Regions from separate parts of the Streptomyces sp. NPDC027672 genome, predicted to be linked through region 2. Evidence: riboswitches for the same ligand, from Rfam matches in the RefSeq annotation. Region 2 holds a riboswitch; the other holds the start of a gene.
What was found. Region 2 has a riboswitch for ZMP and ZTP ahead of ACZ4SV_RS02890 (glycine hydroxymethyltransferase). Riboswitches for the same ligand answer to the same signal wherever they lie in the genome.

Region 1 (7,342 bases), on a different contig from region 2:
GCGGTCCCGGCGGGCAGGGCGCGGCTCGGCGCGCGTGATCGGAGCTGAGCTGGTCTGCTGGGTGGGAAGGCCGTCGTACCCGTTCACACCGGAGACCACCATGAGTACCTATCGGGTCGCGCAGGTGACCGCTCCCCACGGCTCCTTCGAACTGGTCGAGCGCGAGGTCGCCCGGCCGGGTCCCGGCCGGGCGAGGATCGCCGTCGAGGCGTGCGGCGTCTGCCACAGCGACGCCCTCTTCGTCGGCGCCGCGCTGCCGGGCGTCACGTTCCCGGTGGTGCCTGGCCATGAGATCGCCGGCCGGATCGAGGAGCTGGGCGAGGGCGTGCGGGAGCGCGGCTGGCAGGTGGGCGACCGGGTGGCCGTCGGCTGGTTCGGCGGCAGCTGCGGCCACTGCGTGCCCTGCCGCGAGGGCGACTTCGTCGTGTGCCCGAACCTGACGGTGCCCGGCTGGGCCTACGACGGCGGGTTCGCCGAGCAGGTCACCGTGCCCGCCGACGCCCTGGCCCGCGTTCCCGACGCCCTGGCCGCGAGCGACGCCGGACCGATGGCCTGCGCGGGTGTGACCACGTACAACGGGCTGCGGCGCAGCTCCGCCCGGCCCGGGGACCTGGTCGCGGTGCTCGGCCTCGGCGGTCTGGGACACCTCGGTGTGCAGTACGCGGTCGCCATGGGCTTCGAGACGGTGGGCATCGCCCGGGGCGCCGAGAAGGCCGACTTCGCCAAGCGGCTGGGCGCCCACCACTACATCGACAGCACCTCCGGCACGCCCGTCGCCGAGGCGTTGCGGTCCCTCGGCGGCGCCCGGGCCGTCCTGGCCACCGCCGGAAACTCCGATGCCATCACCGCCACCGTGGACGGCCTGGCCCACCGCGGCGAGCTCGTGGTCATCGGCGCCGACACCGCCCCGCTCGGCGTCAGCCCGGCCCAGTTGCTGATGGCCGGCCGGGTCGTGCGCGGCCACCCGTCCGGCACCGCGCGGGACGTGGAGGACACCATGGCGTTCAGCGCCCTGCACGGCATCCGCCCGATGACCGAGACGGTGCCGCTGGAGCGGGCCGGGGAGGCGTACGACAAGATGCTCGCCGGCGCCGCCCGGTTCCGCATGGTGCTGACCACCGGCTGACCGCCCGGCAGCGGCCCGGCACGGGACGCGAGGGCCGAAACGGTTCAGCCCGGCAGCCGCTCCAGCGCGGCGAGTACCGGCGCGGCACCGTCCCCGATCCTCGCGGGGCCGCACGGCTCAGCCCGGCAGCCGTTCCAGCGCGGCGAGCACCGGCGCGGCGCCGTCCTCGTCCCGGATCCGGGACCCGAGTGCCTCGGCGCGCCGCCGGTACGCCGGATCCCGGGTGGCCCGGACCAGGGCCGCGGCCAGCGCGTCCACGGTCAGCCCGCGCAGCGGTACGACGGCCGGGGCGACGCCCAGCGCGACCAGCCGCGCCGCCCAGAAACCCGCGTCGAACTGCACCGGCACCGGCACGGCCGGCACCCCGGCGCGCAGCCCCGCCGCCGTGGTGCCCGCGCCCGCGTGATGGACCACGGCGGCCAGCCGCGGGAACAGCGGCGCGTGCGGCACCTCGCCGATGGTCAGCATGTCGTCCCCGTCCGCCGCGAGCCCGCCCCAGCCGCGCTGGATCACTCCGCGCAGCCCGGCCCGCCGCAGCGCCGCCACCACCCGCGCGCTGAGCCGCCCGGCGTCCGGCACGGTGGCGCTGCCCAGCCCGACGAAGACCGGCGGCGGCCCGGCGTCCAGGAACTCTTGCACGGCCCGGGGGAGCGGGGTCCCGTTGTCGTACGGCCACCAGTAGCCGCCCACCTCCAGGCCGGCCCGCCAGTCACCGGGCCGGGGCACCACCAGCGGGCTGAAGCCGTGGTGCACCGGCCAGCGCCGCCGCTCCCGGGCCCGCAGCGCGGCACCGGTGCGCAGCGGGGGCAGGCCGAGCCGCTCGCGCAGGGCCGGGACGGCACCGGAGAAGATCTGCTCCACCGCCCGGTTCACGCCGTGCCCGGCGAGCCGGTTGACCGGCCCGCCCCAGGACCCGCCGCCGAGCACCGCGGGGGCGAACTCCCGGGTGGCGGCGAGGGGTTGCAGATAGACACCCAGGCTCGGCAGCCGCAGTCCCTCGGCGATCGTCTGCCCGAGCGGGGCCACGGAGGCGGACAGCAGCAGCACGTCGCTGTCCCGGGCCGCGCCGAGCAGGTCCTCGGTCAGCCGGCCGACCACGCGCCGCGCCAGATCCGCCACCCGCAGCAGTTTCCCGGCGCCGCCGGCACTGCGGTGCAGGCCCCGGCCGCGCGGGGACTCCAGTTCCGCCCGCGGGTCCACCGGCAGCGCGTGGAACCGCACGCCCGAACCCGCCACCAGCGGCTCGAACCGCCCGTGGGTGACCAGGGTGACCTCGTGCCCGGCCAGCACGAGCCGGTGCCCGAGCCCGGTGTACGGGGCGGCGTCGCCCCGGGAACCCGCCGTCATGACCGCAACGCGCACGAGCGTCAGTATGGCCGCTCCCCGCGGCCCCGGTACCCCGAAGTCCCGAATCCGGGGACGCTCTCCGCCCGCGCGGCCCCGCGCCCGGCCCGCGTCCGGACGGGCGGCCTTACGCCCCGAGCTGCCGGGCGGCGGCCGTCACGGTCTGCTCCAGCAGCGTGGCGATCGTCATCGGACCGACCCCGCCCGGCACCGGCGTGATCAGCGCGGCCCGCTCCACGGCGGAGTCGAAGTCGACGTCGCCCACGTTCCCCGGGTTGTAGCCCGCGTCGATCACGACCGCGCCCGGCTTGACGTCCTGCCCGCGGATCAGCCGGGGCCGGCCGACCGCGGCCACGACGATGTCGGCCTCGCGGACCACCGCCGACAGCTCCCGGGTGCGCGAGTGGCAGTACGTCACCGTGGCGTCCCGGGCCAGCAGCAGCATGCCCACCGGCTTGCCGAGGATCGCGCTGCGGCCCACCACCACGGCCCGCTTCCCGGCCGGGTCGACGCCGTACTCGTCCAGCAGCCGCATGATGCCGCCCGGTGTGCAGGAGACGAAGCCCGGCAGCCCGAAGCTCATCGTGGCGAAGGAGGCGAACGTGACACCGTCCACGTCCTTCTCCGGCGCGATCGCCTCGAACGCCGCCCGCTCGTCGATGTGCTCGCCCGCCGGGTGCTGCAACAGGATGCCGTGCACCTCCGGGTCGGCCGACAACTCCCGCAGCGCGCCCACGAGTTCGGCGGTCGTGGTGGTCGCGGGCAGCGTGACGTGCCGGGAGGTGATGCCGGCTTGGCGGCAGCGGTTCTGCTTCATGCGGACGTACGTCACGGACGCCGGGTCCTCGCCGACCAGCACGGTCGCGAGGCACGGCGCGGTGCCGGTGCGTGCGGTGAGGGCGGCGGCCTGCCGCGCGGTCTCCTCGACGATGCGGCGGGCGGGCGCGGTGCCGTCCATCAGACGGGCCTGGGTCATGCGGCACACTCCTGAGCTGGGATCGGCTCTTCTCGCCCAGGCGCGCGGCTGCTTCACGGGCCGCTCCCCGGTGGTGCTCCACCTCAGCGCCAGTCACGGCCCGCGTCCAGGGTAACCGAGCGTGCGTACGGCCGCCGTACCGCCCTTCCTCCCGGGGCTGGCGGAAGGGCCTCCGTCCCGGCGAGGGGGCCGCCGCGCTCAGCCTCACGGGTGAGGCCGTCGCGCCGCCCGTGTCCGGCCGGGGCCCGCGGCCGTTGCCGGGACATGATCTCAACACGACGTATCGTCGCCGCCGTCGGTCTGGCCGCCGGGATCGCGGGGCTGGCCGTGCCGCAGGCGAGCGCGGCGGGCTCCGGCGCGCCGCTGGTCGGGAAACTGGGCGCGCTCAACACGCTGGACTCCCTCACGACCGGCGCCGTGCCCGCATCCCACCGGGGCCAGGTGCCGCGCGTCAGCGGCCAGGTGCAGGAGCTGAAACACCTCCGCGAGCTGCACCAGCTGAACCAGGTGCAGCAGGTCCTCGCCCCGGCGGCGCCCGCGCTCGGGCTGCTGGGCGGCATCCACTGAGGACACCCGCCGGGGTGCGGGCCGTACCGGCCGGGACGGCCCGCACCCCGGCCGGCGTCCGGAAAGATCCACGAACGCCCCCGTGGCCCGTCCCGCCGGGGATCACTCCCGCGTAGGGTCGGCCGTGCAGGCATTCGACGAAGGGACCAGTCCATGGCGCAGGAAGTACGCGGAGTGATCGCACCGGGCAAGAACGAGCCCGTGCGGATCGAGACGATCGTGGTGCCGGACCCGGGCCCCGGCGAAGCCGTCGTACGCGTCCAGGCCTGCGGGGTCTGTCACACCGATCTGCACTACAAGCAGGGCGGCATCTCCGACGACTTCCCCTTCCTGCTCGGCCACGAGGCGGCCGGCGTCGTGGAGTCGGTCGGCGCGGGCGTCACCGACGTCGCCCCCGGCGACTTCGTCATCCTCAACTGGCGGGCCGTGTGCGGCCAGTGCCGGGCCTGCCTGCGCGGCCGGCCCTGGTACTGCTTCGACACCCACAACGCCCGGCAGAAGATGACCCTCGCCGCCACCGGCCAGGAGCTGTCGCCGGCCCTCGGCATCGGCGCCTTCGCCGAGAAGACGCTCGTCGCGGCGGGCCAGTGCACCAAGGTCGACCCGGCCGTCTCCCCGGCGGTGGCCGGCCTCCTCGGCTGCGGTGTGATGGCCGGCATCGGCGCCGCGATCAACACCGGGAACGTCGGCCGCGGCGACTCGGTCGCCGTCATCGGCTGCGGTGGTGTCGGCGGCGCGGCCGTCGCCGGGGCGAACCTGGCCGGCGCGGCACGGATCATCGCCGTGGACATCGACGACAGCAAGCTGGCCAAGGCGCGCACGCTGGGCGCCACCCACACCGTCAACTCCCGGGACACCGACCCGGTGGAGGCGGTCCGCGAGCTGACCGGCGGCTTCGGCGCCGACGTCGTCATCGAGGCCGTCGGCCGCCCGGAGACCTACCGGCAGGCCTTCTACGCCCGTGACCTCGCCGGCACCGTCGTCCTCGTCGGCGTCCCCACGCCCGAGATGCGGCTCGAACTGCCCCTGCTGGACGTCTTCGGCCGCGGCGGCGCCCTGAAGTCAAGCTGGTACGGCGACTGCCTGCCCACCCGTGACTTCCCGATGCTGATCGACCTGCACCTGCAAGGCCGCCTGCCGCTCGACGCGTTCGTCACCGAGACGGTCCGACTGGACGAGGTGGAGCAGGCGTTCGAGCGGATGCACCACGGTGACGTGCTGCGCTCGGTGGTGGTGCTCTGATGGCCGCCCGCATCGAACGCCTCGTCACCAGCGGCCAGTTCACCCTCGACGGCGGAACCTGGGACGTCGAGAACAACGTGTGGCTCGTCGGCGACGAACGCGAGGTGATCGTCATCGACGCCGCGCACGACGCCGAGGCCATCGCCCGTGCCGTCGGAGACCGGCGGCTGACCGCCATCGTGTGCACGCACGCCCACAACGACCACGTCAACGCCGCCCCGGCCCTCGCCGACCGCACCGGCGCCACCATCTGGCTGCACCCCGACGACCTGCCGTTGTGGCGGCAGACCCACCCGGACCGCGACCCCGACCGGCACCTCCTGGACGGCCAGGTCATCGAGGCGGCCGGCGCCGACCTCACCGTCCTGCACACCCCCGGCCACGCCCCGGGCGCCGTCTGCCTGTACGACCCCGGGCTCGGCACCGTGTTCACCGGCGACACCCTCTTCCAGGGCGGCCCGGGTGCCACCGGGCGCTCCTACTCGCACTTCCCGACGATCATCGACTCGGTCCGCGACCGCCTCCTCACCCTCCCGCCCGCGACCAAGGTCCTCACCGGCCACGGCGACGCCACGACCATCGGCGCCGAGGCTCCCCACCTGGACGAATGGATCGCCCGCGGACACTGAGACCGCGCAAGTCCCGTCCCGTCCCGCGCCCGCGGCGGCCGGCCGACATCCCGCCCGGGAAAGCCGACAGAAGATGTCCGGTTTCCCGGTGAGGGTGGGTCACGGCAGCACACGCACCGCACGGGAGGCAGGACATGACAGGACCACTGGACGGCAAGGTGGCGCTGGTCGCCGGGGCGACCCGGGGCGCGGGCCGGGGCATCGCCGTGGAACTCGGCGCGGCCGGCGCCACCGTGTACGTCTCGGGCCGCAGCACCCGGGCCCGCCGCTCCGAGTACGACCGCCCGGAGACCATCGAGGACACCGCCGACCTCGTCACCGCGGCCGGCGGCCGGGGCATCGCCGTACCGGCCGACCACCTCGACCGGACCGCCGTACGGCATCTGGTGGACCGTATCGCGGACGAGCAGGGCCGCCTCGACGTGCTCGTCAACGACATCTGGGGCGGCGAGAAGCTCTTCGAGTGGGACACGCCCGTGTGGGAGCACGACCTGGACAACGGGCTGCGGCTGCTCCGTCTCGCGGTCGAGACCCACGCCGTCACCAGCCACTACGCCCTGCCGCTGCTGCTGCGCCGGCCCGGCGGCCTGGTCGTGGAGGTCACCGACGGCACCGCCGAGCACAACCGCGACACCTACCGCGTGAACTTCTTCTACGACCTCGCCAAGGCGTCCGTGCTGCGCATGGCCTTCGCCCTGGGTCACGAACTCGGCCCGCGCGGGGCGACGGCGGTGGCCCTGACGCCCGGCTGGATGCGCTCGGAGATCATGCTCGACGCGTACGGCGTCCGCGAGGAGAACTGGCGGGACGCCCTGGCCCGCGAACCCCACTTCGCCATCTCCGAGACCCCGCGCTTCACCGGCCGCGCCGTCGCCGCGCTCGCCGCAGACCCGGATGTGGCCCGGTTCAACGGCCAGTCCCTGTCCAGCGGCGGCCTCGCCCGGACCTACGGCTTCACCGACCTCGACGGCAGCCGGCCGGACGCCTGGCGGTACCTGACCGAGGTACAGGAGGCGGGCGGCCCGGCGGACGTCACCGGCTACCGGTGAGACCGGCGGTGGGGCGTCCGGTGGTGAGGAAAGCTCGTGCAGCGGCGGTGAAACGGGGCCCGTCGGGACGTACCGTCGGCGCATGACCGATCCCACCCGCTTTGCAGGGCACGGAGTTCTCGTCACGGGCGCCGGCCGTGGCATCGGTGCCGCCGTCGCCCGGCGGCTCGCCGAGGAGGGCGGCCGGGTCCTGGTGACCGACCGGGACCTGCCCGAGGCCGAACGGACCGCCGCCGGACTGCGCCGGCGGGGCCTGGCCGCCGAGGCGTTCGGCTGCGACGTGGCCGCCCGCGCCGCCGTCGAGGCGGCCGTCGCCCGCGCCGTCACCGTCTTCGGGTCGCTCGACGTGCTGGTCAACTGCGCCGCCCAGTGCAGCCCGGACGTCCCGCTCTTCGAGGAGGACCCCGAC
Region 2 (7,342 bases):
GGGTCCGCCGAAGGCGTACTCGCGCAGCTTGCGCCACACGCCGTCGGCGCCCTGCTCGTACAGCGCGAAGCCGGTGCACGGCCACTCGGCCGCGTAGTCCGCCAGTTCCGCGAAGGCGCGGTCCATGGCCGGCTCGTCGATGCCGTGCGCGACGGTGACGTGCGGGTGGTACGGGAACTGCAGTTCGCGCGCCACCGGGCCGGACGCGTCCCGGATGCGCTGCTGGAGCCGGGTGCAGGCGTCGGCGCCCCGCACCACCCGCACGTACACCACCGGCGACAGGGGCCGGAAGGTGCCGGTGCCGGACAGCCGCATCGGGAACGGCCGGCCCGCCGCTGCGACCTCGGCGAGGTGCGCGTCGATCGCGGGCAGGGCGGCCTCGTCCACCTCGGTCGGCGGCAACAGCGTGACGTGGGTGGGGATGCCGTGAGCCGCGGCGTCGCCGAAGCCCGCGCGCCGCTCCTGGAGCAGGCTGCCGTGCGGCTCCGGGACCGCGATCGACACGCCGATCGTTACGGTCCCCACGTCGTCTCCTGTCGTCGCGTCTGTCGTCATCTCGGCCGTCTCGTCCGGGCCGTCGGGTATCGACTGTACGGCCATGGATGTCCTGTGGGCAGGCGCAGCGGAAGTGATGTACGGCGCTCCGCCCGCGCGGGCCCGTGCGGTCGTACGCCTCAGTGCTTGGCCGGCAGGAAGCCCACGCGGTCGTACGCCTGCGCGAGGGTCTCGGCGGCGACGGCGCGCGCCTTCTCGGCGCCCTTGGCGAGGATCGCGTCCAGCGTCTCGGCGTCGTCCAGGTACTGGTGGGTGCGCTCGCGGAACGGCGTCACGAACTCCACCATGACCTCGGCGAGGTCGGTCTTGAGCGCGCCGTACATCTTGCCCTCGTACTCCTGCTCCAGCTCGGCGACGGTCCGGCCGGTGAGCGTGGAGTAGATGGTGAGGAGGTTGGAGACGCCCGGCTTGGCGGCGACGTCGTAGCGGATCACCGTGTCGGTGTCGGTGACCGCGCTCTTGACCTTCTTCGCCGTGGTCTTCGGCTCGTCGAGGAGGTTGATGAGGCCCTTCGGCGTGGACGCCGACTTGCTCATCTTGACCGTCGGGTCCTGGAGGTCGTAGATCTTCGCCGTCTCCTTGAGGATGTACGGCTTCGGGATCGTGAAGGTGTCGCCGAAGCGGCCGTTGAAGCGCTCGGCGAGGTCGCGGGTCAGCTCGATGTGCTGGCGCTGGTCCTCGCCGACCGGCACCTCGTGGGCCTGGTACAGCAGGATGTCCGCGACCTGGAGGACCGGGTAGGTGAACAGGCCGACGGAGGCCCGGTCGGCGCCCTGCTTGGCGGCCTTGTCCTTGAACTGGGTCATGCGGCCGGCCTCGCCGAAACCGGTGAGGCAGTTCATGACCCAGGCGAGCTGGGCGTGCTCGGGGACGTGGCTCTGCACGAAGAGGGTGCAGCGGTCCGGGTCCAGACCGGCGGCCAGTAGCTGTGCCACGGCCAGGCGGGTGTTGGCGCGCAGTTCCTTCGGGTCCTGGGGGACCGTGATCGCGTGCAGGTCGACGACCATGTAGAACGCGTCGTGGGACTCCTGGAGGGCCACCCACTGGCGGACGGCGCCGAGGTAGTTGCCGAGGTGGAACGAGCCGGCGGTGGGCTGGATGCCGGACAGCACGCGGGGTCGGTCAGTCGCCATGCCTCTCATTGTCTCAGAGAGCGCGGGGCGTTCGGTGCGTGGGGAACCGCGGGCCGGTGCGGGCCGGCCGCGCGGTTCCCTCCGCCGCGCGCGGGGCGCCTCAGCCGAGGTCGACCTGCGGGTAGAGCGGGAAGCCGGCCACCAGGTCCGTGGCCCGCCCGGCGATCTCCCGCGCGACCTTCTCGTCCAGGACGTGGGCCGCCTTGGACGGGGCGCCCGACTTGGTGGTGCCGGGCTCGGTGGTGGTCAGCACGCGGTCGATCAGGCCCGCCACCTCGTCCATCTCGGCCGTGCCCAGGCCGCGGGTGGTGAGCGCGGGCGTGCCGACGCGGATGCCGGAGGTGTACCAGGCGCCGTTCGGGTCGGCCGGGATGGCGTTGCGGTTGGTGACGATGCCGGAGTCGAGCAGGGCCGCCTCCGCCTGGCGGCCGGTCAGGCCGTAGGAGGTGGCGACGTCGATCAGGTTCAGGTGGTTGTCGGTGCCGCCGGTGACCAGGGTGGCGCCCCGGCGCAGCAGGCCCTCCGCCAGTGCGCGGGAGTTGTCCACGATGCGCTGGGCGTAGTCCTGGAAGGCGGGCTGCCGGGCCTCGGCGAGGGCGACGGCCTTGGCGGCCATGACGTGCGGGAGCGGGCCGCCGAGCACCATCGGGCAGCCGCGGTCCACCTGGTCCTTGAGGGAGTCGTCGCACAGCACCATGCCGCCGCGCGGGCCGCGCAGGGACTTGTGGGTGGTGGTGGTGACGATCTGGGCGTGCGGGACCGGGTCGAAGTCGCCGGTGAGGACCTTGCCCGCGACCAGGCCGGCGAAGTGCGCCATGTCGACCATGAGGGTCGCGCCGACCTCGTCGGCGATCTCGCGCATGATCCGGAAGTTCACCAGCCGGGGGTAGGCCGAGTAGCCCGCGACGATGATCAGCGGCTTGAAGTCGCGGGCCTGGGCGCGCAGGGCGTCGTAGTCGATCAGGCCGGTGGCCGGGTCGGTGCCGTAGGAGCGCTGGTCGAACATCTTGCCCGAGATGTTCGGCCGGAAGCCGTGGGTGAGGTGGCCGCCGGCGTCCAGGGACATGCCGAGCATCCGCTGGTTGCCGAAGGCGTGGCGCAGCTCGGCCCAGTCGGCCTCGGTCAGGTCGTTGATCTGGCGGACGCCGGTCTTCTCCAGGAACGGGGCCTCGACGCGGTCGGCGAGGACGGCCCAGAAGGCGACGAGGTTGGCGTCGATGCCGGAGTGCGGCTGGACGTAGGCGTGGCGGGCGCCGAACAGCTCGCGGGCGTGCTCGGCGGCGAGGGACTCCACGGTGTCGACGTTGCGGCAGCCGGCGTAGAAGCGGCGGCCGACGGTGCCCTCGGCGTACTTGTCGCTGAACCAGTTGCCCATCGCCAGCAGGGTCGCCGGGGAGGCGTAGTTCTCGGAGGCGATCAGCTTGAGCATCTCGCGCTGGTCGGCGACCTCCTGGCCGATGGCGTCGGCGACGCGCGGCTCGACGGCGCGGATCACGTCCAGGGCGGCGCGGAAGGCGGTGGACTCGGTGGAGAGGGGGGCGGCGTTCTCGGGCATCGGGACCTCCGGACGGTGTGCGTACAGCGTTCACGTTCGGCCCAGGCGCACGGCACTCGTCCCGCTCGGGCCGCTCCCCGATGGTCCGTCCCATCCCAGCGCGCCAGTCACGGCCCGTCGCCAGCCTACCGGGCGCGCCGCGCGGTGAAGATGCCGCGTCCGGCATCCGGGCGGCGGTAAGAAGGGGGCTCACCGTCGTGTCCGGCCGGATCCGGGAGGGGCCGTGCCCAGTGCGGAAGACCTGATCGCCACCGCCGGCGCGCACTGCGCGCCCACCTACCGCCCGCTGCCGGTGGTGATCGCCACCGGGCGGGGCGCGTGGGTGACGGATGTGGCGGGGCGGCGCTATCTGGACCTGCTGGCCGGTTACTCCGCGCTCAACTTCGGGCACGGCAACCCGCGGCTGGTGGCGGCGGCCGGGCGGCAGCTGGAGCGGGTGACGCTGACCTCCCGCGCCTTCCACCACGACCGGTTCGCGGCGTTCTGCGCCGAGCTGGCGGAGCTGTGCGGGATGGAGATGGTGCTGCCGGCGAACACCGGCGCGGAGGCGGTGGAGGGCGCCGTCAAGACGGCCCGGAAGTGGGGCTACCGGGTGAAGGGCGTGCCCGCCGGGAGGGCGAAGATCGTGGTGGCGGGCGGCAACTTCCACGGCCGTACGACCACGGTGATCAGCTTCTCCACGGACCCGGCGGCCCGCGCGGACTTCGGGCCGTACACGCCCGGCTTCGAGATCGTGCCGTACGGCGACCTGACCGCGCTGCGGGCGGCGCTCACCGAGAACGCGGTGGCCGTGCTGCTGGAGCCGGTGCAGGGCGAGGCCGGGGTGATCGTGCCGCCGGCCGGTTACCTGGCGGGTGTGCGGGAGCTGACGCGGGAGCGGAACGTCCTCTTCGTGGCCGACGAGATCCAGTCCGGGCTGGGCCGCACCGGGCGGACGTTCGCGTGCGAGCACGAGGGCGTGGTGCCGGACGTGTACGTGCTGGGCAAGGCGCTGGGCGGCGGGATCGTGCCGGTGTCGGCAGTGGTGTCGAGCGCAGCGGTGCTCGGGGTGTTCCGGCCGGGCGAGCACGGGTCGACGTTCGGCGGCAACCCGCTGGCCTGCGCGGTGGCGCTGGAGGTGATCGCGATGCTGCGGACCGGGGAGTACCAGGAGCGGGCGGCCCGGCTGGGCGAGCGGCTGCACGGGCTGCTGGGCGGGCTGGCCGGCCCGGGCCGGGTGACGGCGGTGCGCGGGCGCGGGCTGTGGGCCGGGGTGGACGTCTCCCCGGCGGCGGGCACCGGGCGGGAGGTCTGCGAGCGGCTGCTGGCCCGCGGGGTCCTGGCCAGGGAGACCCACGGGCCGACGATCCGGCTCGCGCCGCCGCTGGTGATCGGGGAGGAGGACCTGGACTGGGGGGTGGAGCAGCTACGGGCGGTGCTGGGCGCTTAGGGCGTCTCCGGCCGTGCCCGTCCGCAGCCGGGCACGGTGGTCAGAGGATCACGTGGGGCAGGAAGCGGGCGTACTCGTCCGTGATCAGGCCCGTGGACTCGCGGATGCCGAGGCCCGCCGGGGCGCCGCCGACGACCCAGGTGCCGAGGACGGTGTGGTGGCCGGCGAAGGCGGGGAGGGGGGCCAGTTGCTGGTAGCAGCAGGGGTCCTCGCGCGGGGGCGGCGGCGGGGAGCCCGGCGGGTGGACGGTGATGCCCTCGCCCTCGCGGCCCAGCAGGGGCTTGGCGACGTAGCCGGTGGTGGCGGCCAGGTCGCGGGGGCCGTCGAGGTAGGCGGGCAGCAGGTTGGGGTGGCCGGGGTACAGCTCCCAGAGGACGGCCAGCAGCGCCTTGTTGCTGAGGAGCATCTTCCAGGCCGGTTCGATCCACAGGGTGCTGCCGGTGCCGCCGCCGTTGTCCAGGGTGTCCAGGACGTGGCCGCCGAAGGCGTCGGCGGTGAGCCACTCCCACGGGTACAGCTTGAAGATGCCGCGGATGAAGCGGAGCCGGTTGTCGACGAAGCGGCCGGAGAGGGTGTCCCAGCCGATCTCCTCCATGGCGAGCCAGTCGGTGTCCAGGCCCGCCTGTTCCGCCGTCTCCTTGAGGTAGGCGACCGTCATCAGGTCCTCGCCGAGTTCGTCGGCGGCGGAGTGCGCGAAGTGCAGCGGGCTGCCGGGCGGCAGCAGGGCGGACTGGGCGCGCCAGGCCTCCACGAGGCGTTCGTGCAGGGAGTTCCACTGGTCGGCGCCGGGGAAGCGCTCCTCCATCCAGAACCACTGCGGGGAGGCCGCCTCGACCAGCGAGGTGGGCGTGTCGGCGTTGTACTCCAGCAGCTTCGCCGGGCCCGTGCCGTCGTAGCGCAGGTCGAAGCGGCCGTAGACGGTGGGCAGTTCGGCGCGGCGGTGCCAGGACTCGGTGACCGCGGCGGCCAGCCGCGGGTCGGTGATGCCGAGGTCGGCGAGCCGGTCCTCGGCGACGAGGTGCGCGGCCGCCGCGAGGCACATGCGGTGCAGTTCCGCGACCGTCTCCTCCAGCGCCTCGACCTCGTCGAGGGTGAAGACGTAGTAGGCGCTCTCGTCCCAGTAGGGGCGCAGCGAGCCGTCGGGGTGGCGGGTGAGCGGGTAGACCAGGCCCTGGGCCTCGACGGTCTGCTGCCAGCCGGGCCGGGGGGTGATGGTACGGCGTTCCATGCGCGTGTCCCTCAGCCGCCGGAGCTGCCCTTGCCGCCGCCGAAGCCGCCGCGGTGGACCCCGTTGCCGTCGTCACCGCCGGACGACGAGCCGCCGGACGACGAGCCGCCCGAACTGCCGCCCGAGCCGCCGGGCTTGGTGAAGGAGCCGCCGTCGACCCAGCCGCCCTTCTCCTCGCCCTTGTAGTACCAGGCCGCGTCGGCCGGCCGCTTGACGCCCTTCCTGACGGGCTTCTTCCGGCCCGTCGTGGTGCCGCCGGCCGGAGAGGAGGTCTTGCAGTTCTTGTCGGCGACGACCTTGTAGCCCTTGGCCACGTCGTAACTGTCGCGGTCGACGCAGCGCTTGTCCGGTTCGGAGGAGCAGGCGGTGAGCGCGGCGGCCAGCAGTCCCACGCCGCCGAGGACGACCGTGCCGGAACGGAGCTGACTTCGGGTCTGCGCCATGGTGTGTCTCCCCCGTCATGGCCCTGTGGATGGGACGTTCGGCGGTCAGCCTAGAGCCGTCGGGAGCGGCGTGGCCCGCCGGGGGTGGATCTTCCCGGGCGGGATTCCGGGAACGGGTTTCCCCGGAGCGGGTCCCCGGGGCGCCCGGCGGGGGCGGCGCGGCGGTGTCCGGGCTGTCACGGCAGTGCCCGGCACAGGGCCTCCAGGGCGCCCGCCCAGGCACTGTCCGGCGGGGTGCCGTAGCCGACGACCAGCGCCTCCAGGGGGTCGGCCACGGCCTCGGGGTGGCGGTAGAAGGCCAGGCCGTGCAGGGCCAGTCCCTGGAGGCCGGCCGCCTGGACCACCGGCCGCTCCAGGCCCGGCGGCAGCCGCAGCACCGCGTGCAGCCCGGCCGCGATGCCCGTGACCCGTACCGTGGGCGCCCGGTCGGCCACGGCCGCGGCGAGGGCGTCCCGGCGGCGCCGGTAGCGCAGCCGGGCGGAGCGGACGTGCCGGTCGTACGCGCCGGAGGCGAGGAACTCGGCCAGGGTCAACTGGTCCAGCACCGGGCAGGTGTCGACGTGGCCCTTGGCCGCGACCACCTCGTCCACCAGGGACGGCGGCAGCACCGCCCAGCCCAGCCGCAGTCCGGGCGCCAGCGACTTGCTGGCGGTGCCCAGGTACACCACCCGGTCCGGGTCCAGGCCCTGGAGCGCGCCGACGGGCTGGCGGTCGTAGCGGAACTCCCCGTCGTAGTCGTCCTCCAGGACCAGCCCGCCGGTGCGCCGGGCCCAGTCCACGACGGCGGCCCGCCGGTCCGGGTGCAGCGGTGTGCCCATCGGGAACTGGTGGGCCGGGGTGAGCAGGACCGCGCCGGCGCCGTCCGGGGCGCGGGGGTCGGTGCCGAGCGCGTCGTAGGGCAGCGCGGGCGTGGCGAGTCCGGCGCCGCGCAGCAGCCGCCAGTGGTAGTCGAGGCCGTAGGACTCCACCGCCGCGGCGCGCACCCCGCGCGCCCGCAGC

Region 1: another riboswitch for ZMP and ZTP. It lies ahead of ACZ4SV_RS05530 (bifunctional 5,10-methylenetetrahydrofolate dehydrogenase/5,10-methenyltetrahydrofolate cyclohydrolase); the one in region 2 lies ahead of ACZ4SV_RS02890 (glycine hydroxymethyltransferase).

The regions. Positions count from the first base shown of each region.
Region 1 is NZ_JBVHSO010000002.1:224,354-231,695, reverse strand. Features, by position in the region: gene ACZ4SV_RS05540 (alcohol dehydrogenase catalytic domain-containing protein) at 101-1,126, shown strand; gene ACZ4SV_RS05535 (glycosyltransferase) at 1,244-2,473, opposite strand; gene ACZ4SV_RS05530 (bifunctional 5,10-methylenetetrahydrofolate dehydrogenase/5,10-methenyltetrahydrofolate cyclohydrolase) at 2,598-3,446, opposite strand; ZMP/ZTP riboswitch at 3,474-3,553, opposite strand; gene ACZ4SV_RS05525 (hypothetical protein) at 3,711-4,013, shown strand; gene ACZ4SV_RS05520 (S-(hydroxymethyl)mycothiol dehydrogenase) at 4,167-5,255, shown strand; gene ACZ4SV_RS05515 (MBL fold metallo-hydrolase) at 5,255-5,884, shown strand; gene ACZ4SV_RS05510 (SDR family oxidoreductase) at 6,019-6,933, shown strand; gene ACZ4SV_RS05505 (SDR family NAD(P)-dependent oxidoreductase) at 7,016-7,342, shown strand, end outside.
Region 2 is NZ_JBVHSO010000001.1:642,897-650,238, forward strand. Features, by position in the region: gene ACZ4SV_RS02880 (2'-5' RNA ligase family protein) at 1-525, opposite strand, end outside; gene trpS (tryptophan--tRNA ligase) at 675-1,688, opposite strand; gene ACZ4SV_RS02890 (glycine hydroxymethyltransferase) at 1,789-3,243, opposite strand; ZMP/ZTP riboswitch at 3,276-3,364, opposite strand; gene rocD (ornithine--oxo-acid transaminase) at 3,467-4,672, shown strand; gene ACZ4SV_RS02900 (glutathionylspermidine synthase family protein) at 4,713-5,900, opposite strand; gene ACZ4SV_RS02905 (hypothetical protein) at 5,912-6,343, opposite strand; gene pdxR (MocR-like pyridoxine biosynthesis transcription factor PdxR) at 6,520-7,342, opposite strand, start outside.